4 regions of the Lysinibacillus sp. FSL K6-4013 genome follow, and region 4 is predicted to be linked to each of the others. Evidence: a T-box and tRNA genes for the amino acid it is inferred to sense, from the RefSeq annotation. Region 4 holds a T-box; the other regions hold tRNA genes.
What was found. A T-box is a leader RNA that pairs with one kind of tRNA and senses whether it is charged. The one in region 4 lies ahead of MHB39_RS16195 (valine--tRNA ligase), so its partner is inferred to be a tRNA-Val.
Positions count from the first base shown of each region.

Region 1: it encodes a tRNA-Val, which carries the amino acid that the T-box ahead of MHB39_RS16195 (valine--tRNA ligase) is inferred to sense. The anticodon was not compared.
Region 2: it encodes a tRNA-Val, which carries the amino acid that the T-box ahead of MHB39_RS16195 (valine--tRNA ligase) is inferred to sense. The anticodon was not compared.
Region 3: it encodes a tRNA-Val, which carries the amino acid that the T-box ahead of MHB39_RS16195 (valine--tRNA ligase) is inferred to sense. The anticodon was not compared.

Region 1 covers NZ_CP152031.1:3,567,100-3,570,285, reverse strand. The annotation lists gene nadB (L-aspartate oxidase) at 1-232, opposite strand, end outside; gene MHB39_RS17645 (cysteine desulfurase family protein) at 321-1,403, shown strand; rRNA gene rrf (5S ribosomal RNA) at 1,682-1,797, shown strand; tRNA gene MHB39_RS17635 (tRNA-Val) at 1,808-1,883, shown strand; tRNA gene MHB39_RS17630 (tRNA-Thr) at 1,887-1,962, shown strand; tRNA gene MHB39_RS17625 (tRNA-Lys) at 1,970-2,045, shown strand; tRNA gene MHB39_RS17620 (tRNA-Leu) at 2,063-2,147, shown strand; tRNA gene MHB39_RS17615 (tRNA-Gly) at 2,183-2,257, shown strand; tRNA gene MHB39_RS17610 (tRNA-Leu) at 2,263-2,351, shown strand; tRNA gene MHB39_RS17605 (tRNA-Arg) at 2,361-2,437, shown strand; tRNA gene MHB39_RS17600 (tRNA-Pro) at 2,447-2,523, shown strand; tRNA gene MHB39_RS17595 (tRNA-Ala) at 2,538-2,613, shown strand; tRNA gene MHB39_RS17590 (tRNA-Met) at 2,642-2,715, shown strand; tRNA gene MHB39_RS17585 (tRNA-Ile) at 2,723-2,799, shown strand; tRNA gene MHB39_RS17580 (tRNA-Ser) at 2,815-2,907, shown strand; tRNA gene MHB39_RS17575 (tRNA-Met) at 2,961-3,035, shown strand; tRNA gene MHB39_RS17570 (tRNA-Asp) at 3,039-3,114, shown strand; tRNA gene MHB39_RS17565 (tRNA-Phe) at 3,173-3,186, shown strand, end outside.
Region 2 covers NZ_CP152031.1:3,575,861-3,579,046, reverse strand. The annotation lists rRNA gene MHB39_RS17780 (23S ribosomal RNA) at 1-1,115, shown strand, start outside; rRNA gene rrf (5S ribosomal RNA) at 1,306-1,421, shown strand; tRNA gene MHB39_RS17770 (tRNA-Val) at 1,432-1,507, shown strand; tRNA gene MHB39_RS17765 (tRNA-Thr) at 1,511-1,586, shown strand; tRNA gene MHB39_RS17760 (tRNA-Lys) at 1,594-1,669, shown strand; tRNA gene MHB39_RS17755 (tRNA-Leu) at 1,687-1,771, shown strand; tRNA gene MHB39_RS17750 (tRNA-Gly) at 1,807-1,881, shown strand; tRNA gene MHB39_RS17745 (tRNA-Leu) at 1,887-1,975, shown strand; tRNA gene MHB39_RS17740 (tRNA-Arg) at 1,985-2,061, shown strand; tRNA gene MHB39_RS17735 (tRNA-Pro) at 2,071-2,147, shown strand; tRNA gene MHB39_RS17730 (tRNA-Ala) at 2,162-2,237, shown strand; tRNA gene MHB39_RS17725 (tRNA-Met) at 2,266-2,339, shown strand; tRNA gene MHB39_RS17720 (tRNA-Ile) at 2,347-2,423, shown strand; tRNA gene MHB39_RS17715 (tRNA-Ser) at 2,439-2,531, shown strand; tRNA gene MHB39_RS17710 (tRNA-Met) at 2,585-2,659, shown strand; tRNA gene MHB39_RS17705 (tRNA-Asp) at 2,663-2,738, shown strand; tRNA gene MHB39_RS17700 (tRNA-Phe) at 2,797-2,872, shown strand; tRNA gene MHB39_RS17695 (tRNA-Gly) at 2,878-2,951, shown strand; tRNA gene MHB39_RS17690 (tRNA-Ile) at 2,953-3,029, shown strand; tRNA gene MHB39_RS17685 (tRNA-Asn) at 3,034-3,110, shown strand; tRNA gene MHB39_RS17680 (tRNA-Ser) at 3,122-3,186, shown strand, end outside.
Region 3 covers NZ_CP152031.1:272,617-275,802, reverse strand. The annotation lists tRNA gene MHB39_RS01415 (tRNA-Ile) at 1-20, opposite strand, end outside; tRNA gene MHB39_RS01410 (tRNA-Gly) at 25-98, opposite strand; tRNA gene MHB39_RS01405 (tRNA-Phe) at 104-179, opposite strand; tRNA gene MHB39_RS01400 (tRNA-Ser) at 185-277, opposite strand; tRNA gene MHB39_RS01395 (tRNA-Ala) at 291-366, opposite strand; tRNA gene MHB39_RS01390 (tRNA-Pro) at 382-458, opposite strand; tRNA gene MHB39_RS01385 (tRNA-Arg) at 474-550, opposite strand; tRNA gene MHB39_RS01380 (tRNA-Lys) at 569-641, opposite strand; tRNA gene MHB39_RS01375 (tRNA-Gln) at 658-732, opposite strand; tRNA gene MHB39_RS01370 (tRNA-His) at 742-817, opposite strand; tRNA gene MHB39_RS01365 (tRNA-Trp) at 866-939, opposite strand; tRNA gene MHB39_RS01360 (tRNA-Tyr) at 944-1,027, opposite strand; tRNA gene MHB39_RS01355 (tRNA-Thr) at 1,035-1,110, opposite strand; tRNA gene MHB39_RS01350 (tRNA-Asp) at 1,119-1,194, opposite strand; tRNA gene MHB39_RS01345 (tRNA-Val) at 1,199-1,274, opposite strand; rRNA gene rrf (5S ribosomal RNA) at 1,286-1,401, opposite strand; rRNA gene MHB39_RS01335 (23S ribosomal RNA) at 1,468-3,186, opposite strand, start outside.
Region 4 covers NZ_CP152031.1:3,272,122-3,275,307, forward strand. The annotation lists gene MHB39_RS16195 (valine--tRNA ligase) at 1-1,329, opposite strand, end outside; T-box leader at 1,410-1,668, opposite strand; gene MHB39_RS16200 (valyl-tRNA synthetase) at 1,942-2,706, opposite strand; gene MHB39_RS16205 (SRPBCC family protein) at 2,787-3,186, opposite strand, start outside.

The DNA.
Region 1 (3,186 bases), 290 kb from region 4:
GCCTTTTCTCATGATGATACTCTCCAGCTTTTAATGTATCAGCCATATGGTGTTGAATATGATCCTCCTCACTTATAACAGCAGCAATACCACCTTGTGCACGATAAGAACTACTCATATATATAGATGATTTTGTAACAATTTGTATTTGAAAATGTTCTTCAAGCAGTAAAGCAGCTTGAAGTGCAGCAATGCCACTACCAATTATAAGGACGTCTGTCTTTACATCCATAGTTATACCTTCTTTACAGTTGTCTTGACACCTATCTTTACATAAAATAAAAAAGAAAACAAGACCCTATGAACAAGAGAGGAAGAAGATGATGATTTATATGGATTATGCTGCAACGTCACCAATGATGAGAGAATCTCTTGAGGCATATGTAGAGGTAGCACAACGTTATTATGGAAATAGTGCAAGCTTGCATGATCTAGGGGGACAAGCCCTTTATTTTGTCCAGCATTCAAGAGAGGTTGTAGCCCATGCCCTCGGTGTACGTAGTGATGGCGTAATTTTTACGGGTAGTGGCACAGAAGGAAATCTAATAGCCATCTTGTCGTTAGCACTAGCCTCAAAAAAAGGAAAACACATTATTTCATCCCAAGCTGAGCATACCTCAGTGCACGCAGCTTTGAATACACTTGAGAAAAAGGGCTTTACTGTAACAAAATTACCTTTGCAGAGGGATGGCTGCGTTGATCTGAGGCAATTGCAACAAGCAATCCGTGAAGATACTGCTTTAATTACCATTCAACATGTCAATTCTGAAATTGGTTCTATCCTGCCCGTGGAGAAAATCGTAGAGATAGCAAGAAAATCAAATATTTTCTGTCATGTTGATTGTGTACAATCATTTGGCAAACTAGCTATACCAAAAGGAGCAGATGCAATTACCATCTCGGCTCATAAAATAGGTGGGCCAAAGGGATGTGGGGCCATATATATTAACCCCGCAATCCGAGTACCTGCATTAACACCAGGTGTGACACATGAGAGGGGGCTCAGAGGAGGGACATTAGATACTCCTGCAATCGTGGCCTTTGCGGCGGCAATTGAAAACTATCAATATGAATTGCAACATTATGAAACTTTAAGAAATTATTTCGAAAATAACTTACCTGAAACATGTCAGATCGTTGAGTGTAAACAGCAACTACCTAATATTTGTGGGGTAATGATGGAGAAAGTAGAGGGGCAATATGTTCTTTTAAAGTTAAATGAGGCGGGAATCTGTATCTCTACAGGTAGTGCATGTGATATTCATAGTGAATCTGGAACAAAGGCCATTCTATCAATGGGTTTTTCTTTTGAAGCGGCACGCCAATTTTTTAGAATATCTTTTGGTCCTTCTACTACACTTGATGATATTGCAAAATTAAAAAGAGAGCTTGCAAATATTTAATGAGAGGACGAGTGAAGGATTATCTATATTCTTCACTTGTTTTGAAATAGATTATAAGCTAAGAATATAGGTGAAATAAAATAAATGTTTTCTTTTGAATCAACAATTGCTATAATATTTTGCAGGGCAATATTTTCTCTTACTTAACAAAAATATCTTTTAAAAGTAATAATTTCTTTTTTTTATAAAAAAGTATTGCACAATGTTAGAAAACGTTATACAATAATTCTTGTCTTGAAGGACAGGTAAACAACTTCAAAACAAGATACATAACAAAGTCTAGTGATGATGGCAAAGAGGTCACACCCGTTCCCATACCGAACACGGAAGTTAAGCTCTTTAGCGCCGATGGTAGTTGGGGGCTTCCCCCTGTGAGAGTAGGACGTCGCTAGGCATAACACCCAGGAGGATTAGCTCAGCTGGGAGAGCATCTGCCTTACAAGCAGAGGGTCGGCGGTTCGAGCCCGTCATCCTCCACCATATGCCGGTTTAGCTCAGCAGGTAGAGCAACTGACTTGTAATCAGTAGGTCGTGGGTTCGATTCCTATAGCCGGCACCATTTTTTCGAGCCATTAGCTCAGTTGGTAGAGCATCTGACTTTTAATCAGAGGGTCGAAGGTTCGAGTCCTTCATGGCTCACCATTTAGAAATAATAATAAGCGGGTGTGGCGGAATTGGCAGACGCACTAGACTTAGGATCTAGCGCCGCAAGGCGTGGGGGTTCGACTCCCTTCACCCGCACCATTATTTTCATTGCCAGATAAAAAACTTATGCACATGCGGAAGTAGTTCAGTGGTAGAACACCACCTTGCCAAGGTGGGGGTCGCGAGTTCGAACCTCGTCTTCCGCTCCAAATGTGCCGGGGTGGCGGAACTGGCAGACGCACAGGACTTAAAATCCTGCGGTAGGTGACTACCGTACCGGTTCGATTCCGGTCCTCGGCACCATTTTTAAATGCGCCCGTAGCTCAATTGGATAGAGCGTCTGACTACGGATCAGAAGGTTATGGGTTCGACTCCTGTCGGGCGCGCCAAAAGAACAACGGGAAGTAGCTCAGCTTGGTAGAGCACTTGGTTTGGGACCAAGGGGTCGCAGGTTCGAATCCTGTCTTCCCGACCATTTCCAAAAATTATGGGGCCTTAGCTCAGCTGGGAGAGCGCCTGCCTTGCACGCAGGAGGTCAGCGGTTCGATCCCGCTAGGCTCCACCATAAGTAAATTAACCAGTATAAAGATCCTGGCGGCGTAGCTCAGCTGGCTAGAGCGTACGGTTCATACCCGTAAGGTCGGGGGTTCGATCCCCTCTGCCGCCATCTTAAAGGACCTTTAGCTCAGTTGGTTAGAGCAGACGGCTCATAACCGTCCGGTCGCAGGTTCGAGTCCTGCAAGGTCCACCATTTATATATTGTAACGGAGGTATACCCAAGTCTGGCTGAAGGGATCGGTCTTGAAAACCGACAGGCGGGTAACACCGCGCGGGGGTTCGAATCCCTCTACCTCCTCCAGTTTTAAATTTTTATAAATGGTGCTTTAAAAACTCGAAACAGCATAAAATTATCGCGGGGTGGAGCAGTGGTAGCTCGTCGGGCTCATAACCCGAAGGTCGTTGGTTCAAATCCGGCCCCCGCAACCAAAAGGTCCCGTGGTGTAGCGGTTAACATGCCTGCCTGTCACGCAGGAGATCGCCGGTTCGATCCCGGTCGGGACCGCCATTTTTAAAATCAAAGTCATGAGAAGCAAAAGAGTGAGCAAGCTTAGCATGGACGAAATGGGTCAGTAGCTCA
Region 2 (3,186 bases), 300 kb from region 4:
AAACACAGGTCTCTGCAAAACCGTAAGGTGACGTATAGGGGCTGACGCCTGCCCGGTGCTGGAAGGTTAAGAGGAGTGGTTAGCGCAAGCGAAGCTGCGAATTGAAGCCCCAGTAAACGGCGGCCGTAACTATAACGGTCCTAAGGTAGCGAAATTCCTTGTCGGGTAAGTTCCGACCCGCACGAAAGGCGTAACGATCTGGGCACTGTCTCAACGAGAGACTCGGTGAAATTATAGTACCTGTGAAGATGCAGGTTACCCGCGACAGGACGGAAAGACCCCGTGGAGCTTTACTGTAGCCTGATATTGAATTTTGGTACAACTTGTACAGGATAGGTAGGAGCCAGAGATCTCGGAGCGCCAGCTTCGAAGGAGGCGTCGGTGGGATACTACCCTGGTTGTATTGAAATTCTAACCCATGCCCCTTAGCGGGGCAGGAGACAGTGTCAGGCGGACAGTTTGACTGGGGCGGTCGCCTCCTAAAAGGTAACGGAGGCGCCCAAAGGTTCCCTCAGAATGGTTGGAAATCATTCGTAGAGTGTAAAGGCACAAGGGAGCTTGACTGCGAGACCTACAAGTCGAGCAGGGTCGAAAGACGGGCTTAGTGATCCGGTGGTTCCGCATGGAAGGGCCATCGCTCAACGGATAAAAGCTACCCCGGGGATAACAGGCTTATCTCCCCCAAGAGTCCACATCGACGGGGAGGTTTGGCACCTCGATGTCGGCTCATCGCATCCTGGGGCTGTAGTCGGTCCCAAGGGTTGGGCTGTTCGCCCATTAAAGCGGTACGCGAGCTGGGTTCAGAACGTCGTGAGACAGTTCGGTCCCTATCCGTCGTGGGCGTAGGAAATTTGAGAGGAGCTGTCCTTAGTACGAGAGGACCGGGATGGACACACCGCTGGTGTACCAGTTGTCTTGCCAAAGGCATCGCTGGGTAGCTATGTGTGGACGGGATAAGTGCTGAAAGCATCTAAGCATGAAGCCCCCCTCAAGATGAGATTTCCCATTACGCAAGTAAGTAAGATCCCTCAAAGACGATGAGGTAGATAGGTTCGAGGTGGAAGTGTGGTGACACATGGAGCTGACGAATACTAATCGATCGAGGACTTAACCAATATGTTTGAAGCATTCAATGCACCGTTTATCCAGTTTTGAAAGAACAATTCTTTCAACAAAAAAAGAGAGCTTCAAGACGCAAGTAGTACAAGGAAGCAAACAAGTGATTGAAGGAGCGTACTTATTACGTGACTGATTGAACGAGAGCAGCTGACGCAGTAATACGCCGTGTATTGGAGGTCGAATAAGTCTAGTGATGATGGCAAAGAGGTCACACCCGTTCCCATACCGAACACGGAAGTTAAGCTCTTTAGCGCCGATGGTAGTTGGGGGCTTCCCCCTGTGAGAGTAGGACGTCGCTAGGCATAACACCCAGGAGGATTAGCTCAGCTGGGAGAGCATCTGCCTTACAAGCAGAGGGTCGGCGGTTCGAGCCCGTCATCCTCCACCATATGCCGGTTTAGCTCAGCAGGTAGAGCAACTGACTTGTAATCAGTAGGTCGTGGGTTCGATTCCTATAGCCGGCACCATTTTTTCGAGCCATTAGCTCAGTTGGTAGAGCATCTGACTTTTAATCAGAGGGTCGAAGGTTCGAGTCCTTCATGGCTCACCATTTAGAAATAATAATAAGCGGGTGTGGCGGAATTGGCAGACGCACTAGACTTAGGATCTAGCGCCGCAAGGCGTGGGGGTTCGACTCCCTTCACCCGCACCATTATTTTCATTGCCAGATAAAAAACTTATGCACATGCGGAAGTAGTTCAGTGGTAGAACACCACCTTGCCAAGGTGGGGGTCGCGAGTTCGAACCTCGTCTTCCGCTCCAAATGTGCCGGGGTGGCGGAACTGGCAGACGCACAGGACTTAAAATCCTGCGGTAGGTGACTACCGTACCGGTTCGATTCCGGTCCTCGGCACCATTTTTAAATGCGCCCGTAGCTCAATTGGATAGAGCGTCTGACTACGGATCAGAAGGTTATGGGTTCGACTCCTGTCGGGCGCGCCAAAAGAACAACGGGAAGTAGCTCAGCTTGGTAGAGCACTTGGTTTGGGACCAAGGGGTCGCAGGTTCGAATCCTGTCTTCCCGACCATTTCCAAAAATTATGGGGCCTTAGCTCAGCTGGGAGAGCGCCTGCCTTGCACGCAGGAGGTCAGCGGTTCGATCCCGCTAGGCTCCACCATAAGTAAATTAACCAGTATAAAGATCCTGGCGGCGTAGCTCAGCTGGCTAGAGCGTACGGTTCATACCCGTAAGGTCGGGGGTTCGATCCCCTCTGCCGCCATCTTAAAGGACCTTTAGCTCAGTTGGTTAGAGCAGACGGCTCATAACCGTCCGGTCGCAGGTTCGAGTCCTGCAAGGTCCACCATTTATATATTGTAACGGAGGTATACCCAAGTCTGGCTGAAGGGATCGGTCTTGAAAACCGACAGGCGGGTAACACCGCGCGGGGGTTCGAATCCCTCTACCTCCTCCAGTTTTAAATTTTTATAAATGGTGCTTTAAAAACTCGAAACAGCATAAAATTATCGCGGGGTGGAGCAGTGGTAGCTCGTCGGGCTCATAACCCGAAGGTCGTTGGTTCAAATCCGGCCCCCGCAACCAAAAGGTCCCGTGGTGTAGCGGTTAACATGCCTGCCTGTCACGCAGGAGATCGCCGGTTCGATCCCGGTCGGGACCGCCATTTTTAAAATCAAAGTCATGAGAAGCAAAAGAGTGAGCAAGCTTAGCATGGACGAAATGGGTCAGTAGCTCAGTTGGTAGAGCATTAGATTGAAGCTCTAAGTGTCGGCGGTTCGATTCCGTCCTGACCCACCATTTATGCGGGTGTAGTTTAATGGTAAAACCTCAGCCTTCCAAGCTGATGTCGTGGGTTCGATTCCCATCACCCGCTCCAAGGGCCTATAGCTCAGCTGGTTAGAGCGCACGCCTGATAAGCGTGAGGTCGATGGTTCGAGTCCATTTAGGCCCACCATTATTCCGAAGTAGCTCAGTTGGTAGTAGCACCTGACTGTTAATCAGGTTGTCGCAGGTTCGAGTCCTGCCTTCGGAGCCATTTTTTATTTTGGGGAAGTACTCAAGAGGCTGAAGAGGCGCCCCTGCTAAGGGTGTAGGTCGGGTAACCGGCGCGA
Region 3 (3,186 bases), 1.8 Mb from region 4:
ACCAGCTGAGCTATAGGCCCATTTTGGAGCGGGTGATGAGAATCGAACTCACGACATCAGCTTGGAAGGCTGAGGTTTTACCATTAAACTACACCCGCAATAATGGTGGGTCAGGACGGAATCGAACCGCCGACACTTAGAGCTTCAATCTAATGCTCTACCAACTGAGCTACTGACCCGAAAATGGAGGAGGTAGAGGGATTCGAACCCCCGCGCGGTGTTACCCGCCTGTCGGTTTTCAAGACCGATCCCTTCAGCCAGACTTGGGTATACCTCCAAAAATATTAAAATGGTGGAGCCTAGCGGGATCGAACCGCTGACCTCCTGCGTGCAAGGCAGGCGCTCTCCCAGCTGAGCTAAGGCCCCATTAATCATGAAAGATGGTCGGAATGACAGGATTCGAACCTACGACCCCTTGGTCCCAAACCAAGTGCTCTACCAAGCTGAGCTACATTCCGTAAACATGAATTTATTGGCGCGCCCGACAGGAGTCGAACCCATAACCTTCTGATCCGTAGTCAGACGCTCTATCCAATTGAGCTACGGGCGCATATTAATTAAAAAATGATGAGCCATGAAGGACTCGAACCTTCGACCCTCTGATTAAAAGTCAGATGCTCTACCAACTGAGCTAATGGCTCATAAAAAAAGAAAAAATGGCTGGGGTACTAGGATTCGAACCTAGGCATGACGGAATCAAAATCCGTTGCCTTACCGCTTGGCTATACCCCAATGTTAAAATGGGGCGACTGATGGGAATCGAACCCACGAATGTCGGAACCACAATCCGATGCGTTAACCACTTCGCCACAATCGCCACTATATAAATTTATAATAGCTGTATATGAACGAGTACCTCAATACCTGGCAGGGGCAGTAGGAATCGAACCCACACCAAAGGTTTTGGAGACCTCTATTCTACCGTTGAACTATGCCCCTAAAATGGTGGAGGGGGACGGATTCGAACCGCCGAACCCTAAGGAGCGGATTTACAGTCCGCCGCGTTTAGCCACTTCGCTACCCCTCCAAGGGAATGGTGCCGGCGATAGGAGTCGAACCCACGACCTACTGATTACAAGTCAGTTGCTCTACCAACTGAGCTACACCGGCAATAATAATGGCGGTCCCGACCGGGATCGAACCGGCGATCTCCTGCGTGACAGGCAGGCATGTTAACCGCTACACCACGGGACCAAAATGGTGGAGGATGACGGGCTCGAACCGCCGACCCCCTGCTTGTAAGGCAGGTGCTCTCCCAGCTGAGCTAATCCTCCACAAAAAATAAGCGAAGCGACGTCCTACTCTCACAGGGGGAAGCCCCCAACTACCATCGGCGCTAAAGAGCTTAACTTCCGTGTTCGGTATGGGAACGGGTGTGACCTCTTTGCCATCATCACTTCACTTATTCAGCTGAAAGACTTATTCTTTCAAAACTAGATAAACGATACATTGAATGCTTCAAACATATTGGTTAAGTCCTCGATCGATTAGTATTCGTCAGCTCCATGTGTCACCACACTTCCACCTCGAACCTATCTACCTCATCGTCTTTGAGGGATCTTACTTACTTGCGTAATGGGAAATCTCATCTTGAGGGGGGCTTCATGCTTAGATGCTTTCAGCACTTATCCCGTCCACACATAGCTACCCAGCGATGCCTTTGGCAAGACAACTGGTACACCAGCGGTGTGTCCATCCCGGTCCTCTCGTACTAAGGACAGCTCCTCTCAAATTTCCTACGCCCACGACGGATAGGGACCGAACTGTCTCACGACGTTCTGAACCCAGCTCGCGTACCGCTTTAATGGGCGAACAGCCCAACCCTTGGGACCGACTACAGCCCCAGGATGCGATGAGCCGACATCGAGGTGCCAAACCTCCCCGTCGATGTGGACTCTTGGGGGAGATAAGCCTGTTATCCCCGGGGTAGCTTTTATCCGTTGAGCGATGGCCCTTCCATGCGGAACCACCGGATCACTAAGCCCGTCTTTCGACCCTGCTCGACTTGTAGGTCTCGCAGTCAAGCTCCCTTGTGCCTTTACACTCTACGAATGATTTCCAACCATTCTGAGGGAACCTTTGGGCGCCTCCGTTACCTTTTAGGAGGCGACCGCCCCAGTCAAACTGTCCGCCTGACACTGTCTCCTGCCCCGCTAAGGGGCATGGGTTAGAATTTCAATACAACCAGGGTAGTATCCCACCGACGCCTCCTTCGAAGCTGGCGCTCCGAGATCTCTGGCTCCTACCTATCCTGTACAAGTTGTACCAAAATTCAATATCAGGCTACAGTAAAGCTCCACGGGGTCTTTCCGTCCTGTCGCGGGTAACCTGCATCTTCACAGGTACTATAATTTCACCGAGTCTCTCGTTGAGACAGTGCCCAGATCGTTACGCCTTTCGTGCGGGTCGGAACTTACCCGACAAGGAATTTCGCTACCTTAGGACCGTTATAGTTACGGCCGCCGTTTACTGGGGCTTCAATTCGCAGCTTCGCTTGCGCTAACCACTCCTCTTAACCTTCCAGCACCGGGCAGGCGTCAGCCCCTATACGTCACCTTACGGTTTTGCAGAGACCTGTGTTTTTGCTAAACAGTCGCCTGGGCCTATTCACTGCGGCTCTCATGCGCTTGCACGCTCAAGAGCACCCCTTCTCCCGAAGTTACGGGGTCATTTTGCCGAGTTCCTTAACGAGAGTTCTCTCGCACACCTTAGGATTCTCTCCTCGACTACCTGTGTCGGTTTGCGGTACGGGCACCTCTCACCTCGATAGAGGCTTTTCTTGGCAGTGTGAAATCAGGAACTTCGTCCATACGGACTCGCCATCACAGCTCAACGTTACAGTGTGCGGATTTGCCTACACACACGCCTTACTGCTTGGACGCGCACAACCAACGGCGCGCTTACCCTATCCTACTGCGTCCCCCCATTTCTCAAACGGTGAGGAGGTGGTACAGGAATATCAACCTGTTGTCCATCGCCTACGCCTATCGGCCTCGGCTTAGGTCCCGACTAACCCTGAGCGGACGAGCCTTCCTCAGGAAACCTTAGTCATACGGTGGACGGGATTCTCACCCGTCTTTCGCTACTCATACCGGCATTCTCACTTCTAAGCGCTCCACCAGTCCTTCCGGTCTGACTTCAACGCACTTAGAACGCTCTCCTACCACTGACATCGTAGATGTCAAT
Region 4 (3,186 bases):
CGTCCAGTTTTCTGCATCTGCTGGGGCTTCTTTACCTACGTATATTTCGCCTGTTTCATTATGGTACCAGGCTGGGATTTGATGGCCCCACCATAATTGACGAGAAATACACCAATCGCGAATATTCTCCATCCAACGAGAATATGTGTTTTCAAAACGAGCAGGAACAAAGTTTACTTTCCCTTCTTCGTCCTTTTGTAGCTCTAGGGAAGCATCAGCAAGTGGTTGCATTTTAACGAACCATTGTGCTGAAAGGTATGGCTCAACAACGGCACCAGAACGTTCAGAGTGTCCTACTGAATGCATATGCTCTTCAATGCGAATTAACACTCCTGCTTCTTGTAAATCAGCAACAATTTGCTTGCGGCATTCGAAGCGATCCATTCCTTTATATTTGCCAGCAAGATCATTCATTGTGCCGTCTTCATTCATTACTAGAATGCGCTCAAGATTGTGACGATTACCAACTTCAAAGTCGTTCGGATCATGGGCTGGTGTCATTTTTACAACCCCAGTACCAAATTCCATATCAACGTAGTCATCAGCAACAATCGGAATTTCGCGACCTACAATCGGTAAAATAACGGTTTTACCAATTAAATGCTGGTAACGCTCATCGTTCGGGTGAACAGCTACCCCAGAGTCACCAAGCATTGTTTCAGGACGTGTTGTAGCAACTTCTACATAGCCTGAGCCATCAGCTAATGGATATTTCATATGATAGAAGGCACCTTGCACATCCTGATAAATTACCTCGATATCAGATAATGCTGTTTTTGCTGCTGGGTCCCAGTTGATAATACGCTCACCACGATAAATTAAACCTTTTTCATATAACTGAACAAAAACGGTTTTTACCGCATCTGAAAGACCTTTATCTAGCGTGAAACGTTCACGCGTATAGTCTAATCCAAGACCAAGCTTTGCCCATTGATCACGAATATGTCCAGCATACTCTTCTTTCCATTCCCATGTTTTTTCAAGGAATTTTTCACGTCCTAAATCATAACGTGTAATATTATCCTCACGCAGCTTTGCTTCTACTTTTGCCTGTGTTGCAATACCTGCATGATCCATACCTGGCAACCAAAGGGCATCATAGCCTTGCATGCGTTTCATACGGATGAGGATATCTTGTAATGTTGTATCCCAAGCATGGCCAAGGTGTAGTTTACCTGTTACGTTCGGTGGTGGAATAACGATTGAATAGGGCTTTTTCCCACTTTCAGGCTGCGCCTCGAAAAACTTCCCTTGTAACCACCATTCATAGCGACCAGCTTCAATGGACTGTGGGTCATACTTAGTTGGCATTGAAATGTTTTCTGTCATATTGACTCCTCCTATTGTTTGAAAACTGTAGGTAAAGAAATGCTGTTCATTTTTTACCCAATAAAAAAACTCCTCTCGTCTAAAAGGACGAAGGAGTTTTAGTTCGCGGTACCACCTTTAATTCCAGCAGTGGTTAAGATAAATGTTCAATGACATATTTTCTCAGCCTACCCTACTGGCTCTCAATTCGGTAACGGTGTTTAACCGGCTTTAACTACTATTAGTTCACTAAAGCTGCTCAAGGGCTACCTTCAATTCCGTACAAATAGAAACTTCACAGCTACCGTTTCTTCTCTGAAAATGTAGACAAAATTTACTCTTCCCTATCATAGCATCTGTATTTGATTTTCCTAATTGTACCGCAGGATCGTGTCATTTTTCAAGTGATTTAGTCATCTTTTAGTAAGAGGAAAGTAAATAGAAAAGGAAGTGACAATTCAAATGCGACGACGCAAGTATAACCCTTGGCTTTTACCACCTTGGCTACGGCAAGTTCGTTTTTATTGTAGAACCATTATCGTGCCGATTTGTGCTTTTCAGTTTATCCGTGTCATTATTGTGCCAACATCAGGTGATTTAATCTTCTTATTACTTCTGCTACTTCTCTGCTATTTACTTTTGAAAGATATCATTTGAAACACGAACTTTCAGCGGTGTATATTCTTCTGTTAGATCCCAAATCATAGAAGGCACTTCATGCCAAGTACTGGATTCACGTACAACAATATGGCTTGAGGATTCTCTTAATACAGCTTTTTGGTCAACTGTTGTAGAATTCTCTTGGCGTGAAGCTGCTGCTACTGCGGCAGGTTGTTTCACTTGAACACTTTCTTCGATTACGGCCATTGTTTCCTCTTGTTCGAAAGCATGTGTTGATAGGTGCGGATTGTCTAACACAGCTTTTTCATCAACAGGTTCATATTCATTAAAAACACTTGTAACGGTCCACTCAAGCTGACACATCTGATTTGTTAGACTAGGGCGAATATCCTTGACCATTAAATCTTTGACATCGGATTCCTTTGGTAAATCCACATGTAAAGGTACAGCATACTCAAAATAACCAGTATCTCCTTGGATGTCTAGAGCATCAATTGTAATTAAATCTTCATTTTCTGCAAATGCTTGCATATCTTGAAAATCAAAGCGAACGTGTGCGGTGATATGATAGATGCCCATAAGTCGCAAAGAATCTTCTAATTGCATTGCCTGCCATTGTGGCTTAATTTGTACAGCTGCTATTTCAGTTGGGCAGCCATATCCAGGAAAACAAAATGCTTCGCGCATATTCCAAGTTTTGTGTTCGATAATAATCCCTCCCTTTGCATCATATGACGATTTAAAGGAGAGTATGCTAGGGTGTTGCCATTTGAACACATTTAAAAATAGATACTACTAAAAAACTGGCATGCTAGAAGCAATATTCTAGCATGCCAGTTTCATGAATGTTCATATCTTTAAACATTTACTAATTTAATTTTATTCGCTACACGATCTGTTAGCATTTGCGTTGCTTTTGGTACAATCGGTTTGAAAATAGGATTTAAAACAGGGCCAGCTAACCCGCCCGCAACGACTTCTAAGAATCCTGTCATTTTTGTATTTTCAGGATCAATACTTTCTGCGAGGAAATAGCCATTTCCTGTGAAGTTATCAGAAAGCCCCTTTAATTCGAATGTAACTTTTGATGGTGCTAACCATTCTAAGATTGTAATTTCTACTTCAACTGTTTTTTTCAAAACGCCAACATTGCCTTTAAAAGTCCAAGTGGAGTGTTTTTCATCAATCATTTCATGTGCATTATAACCTGGGACAAGCTTTGCCCATTTTTCCATATCACTAACGAAATCCCATACA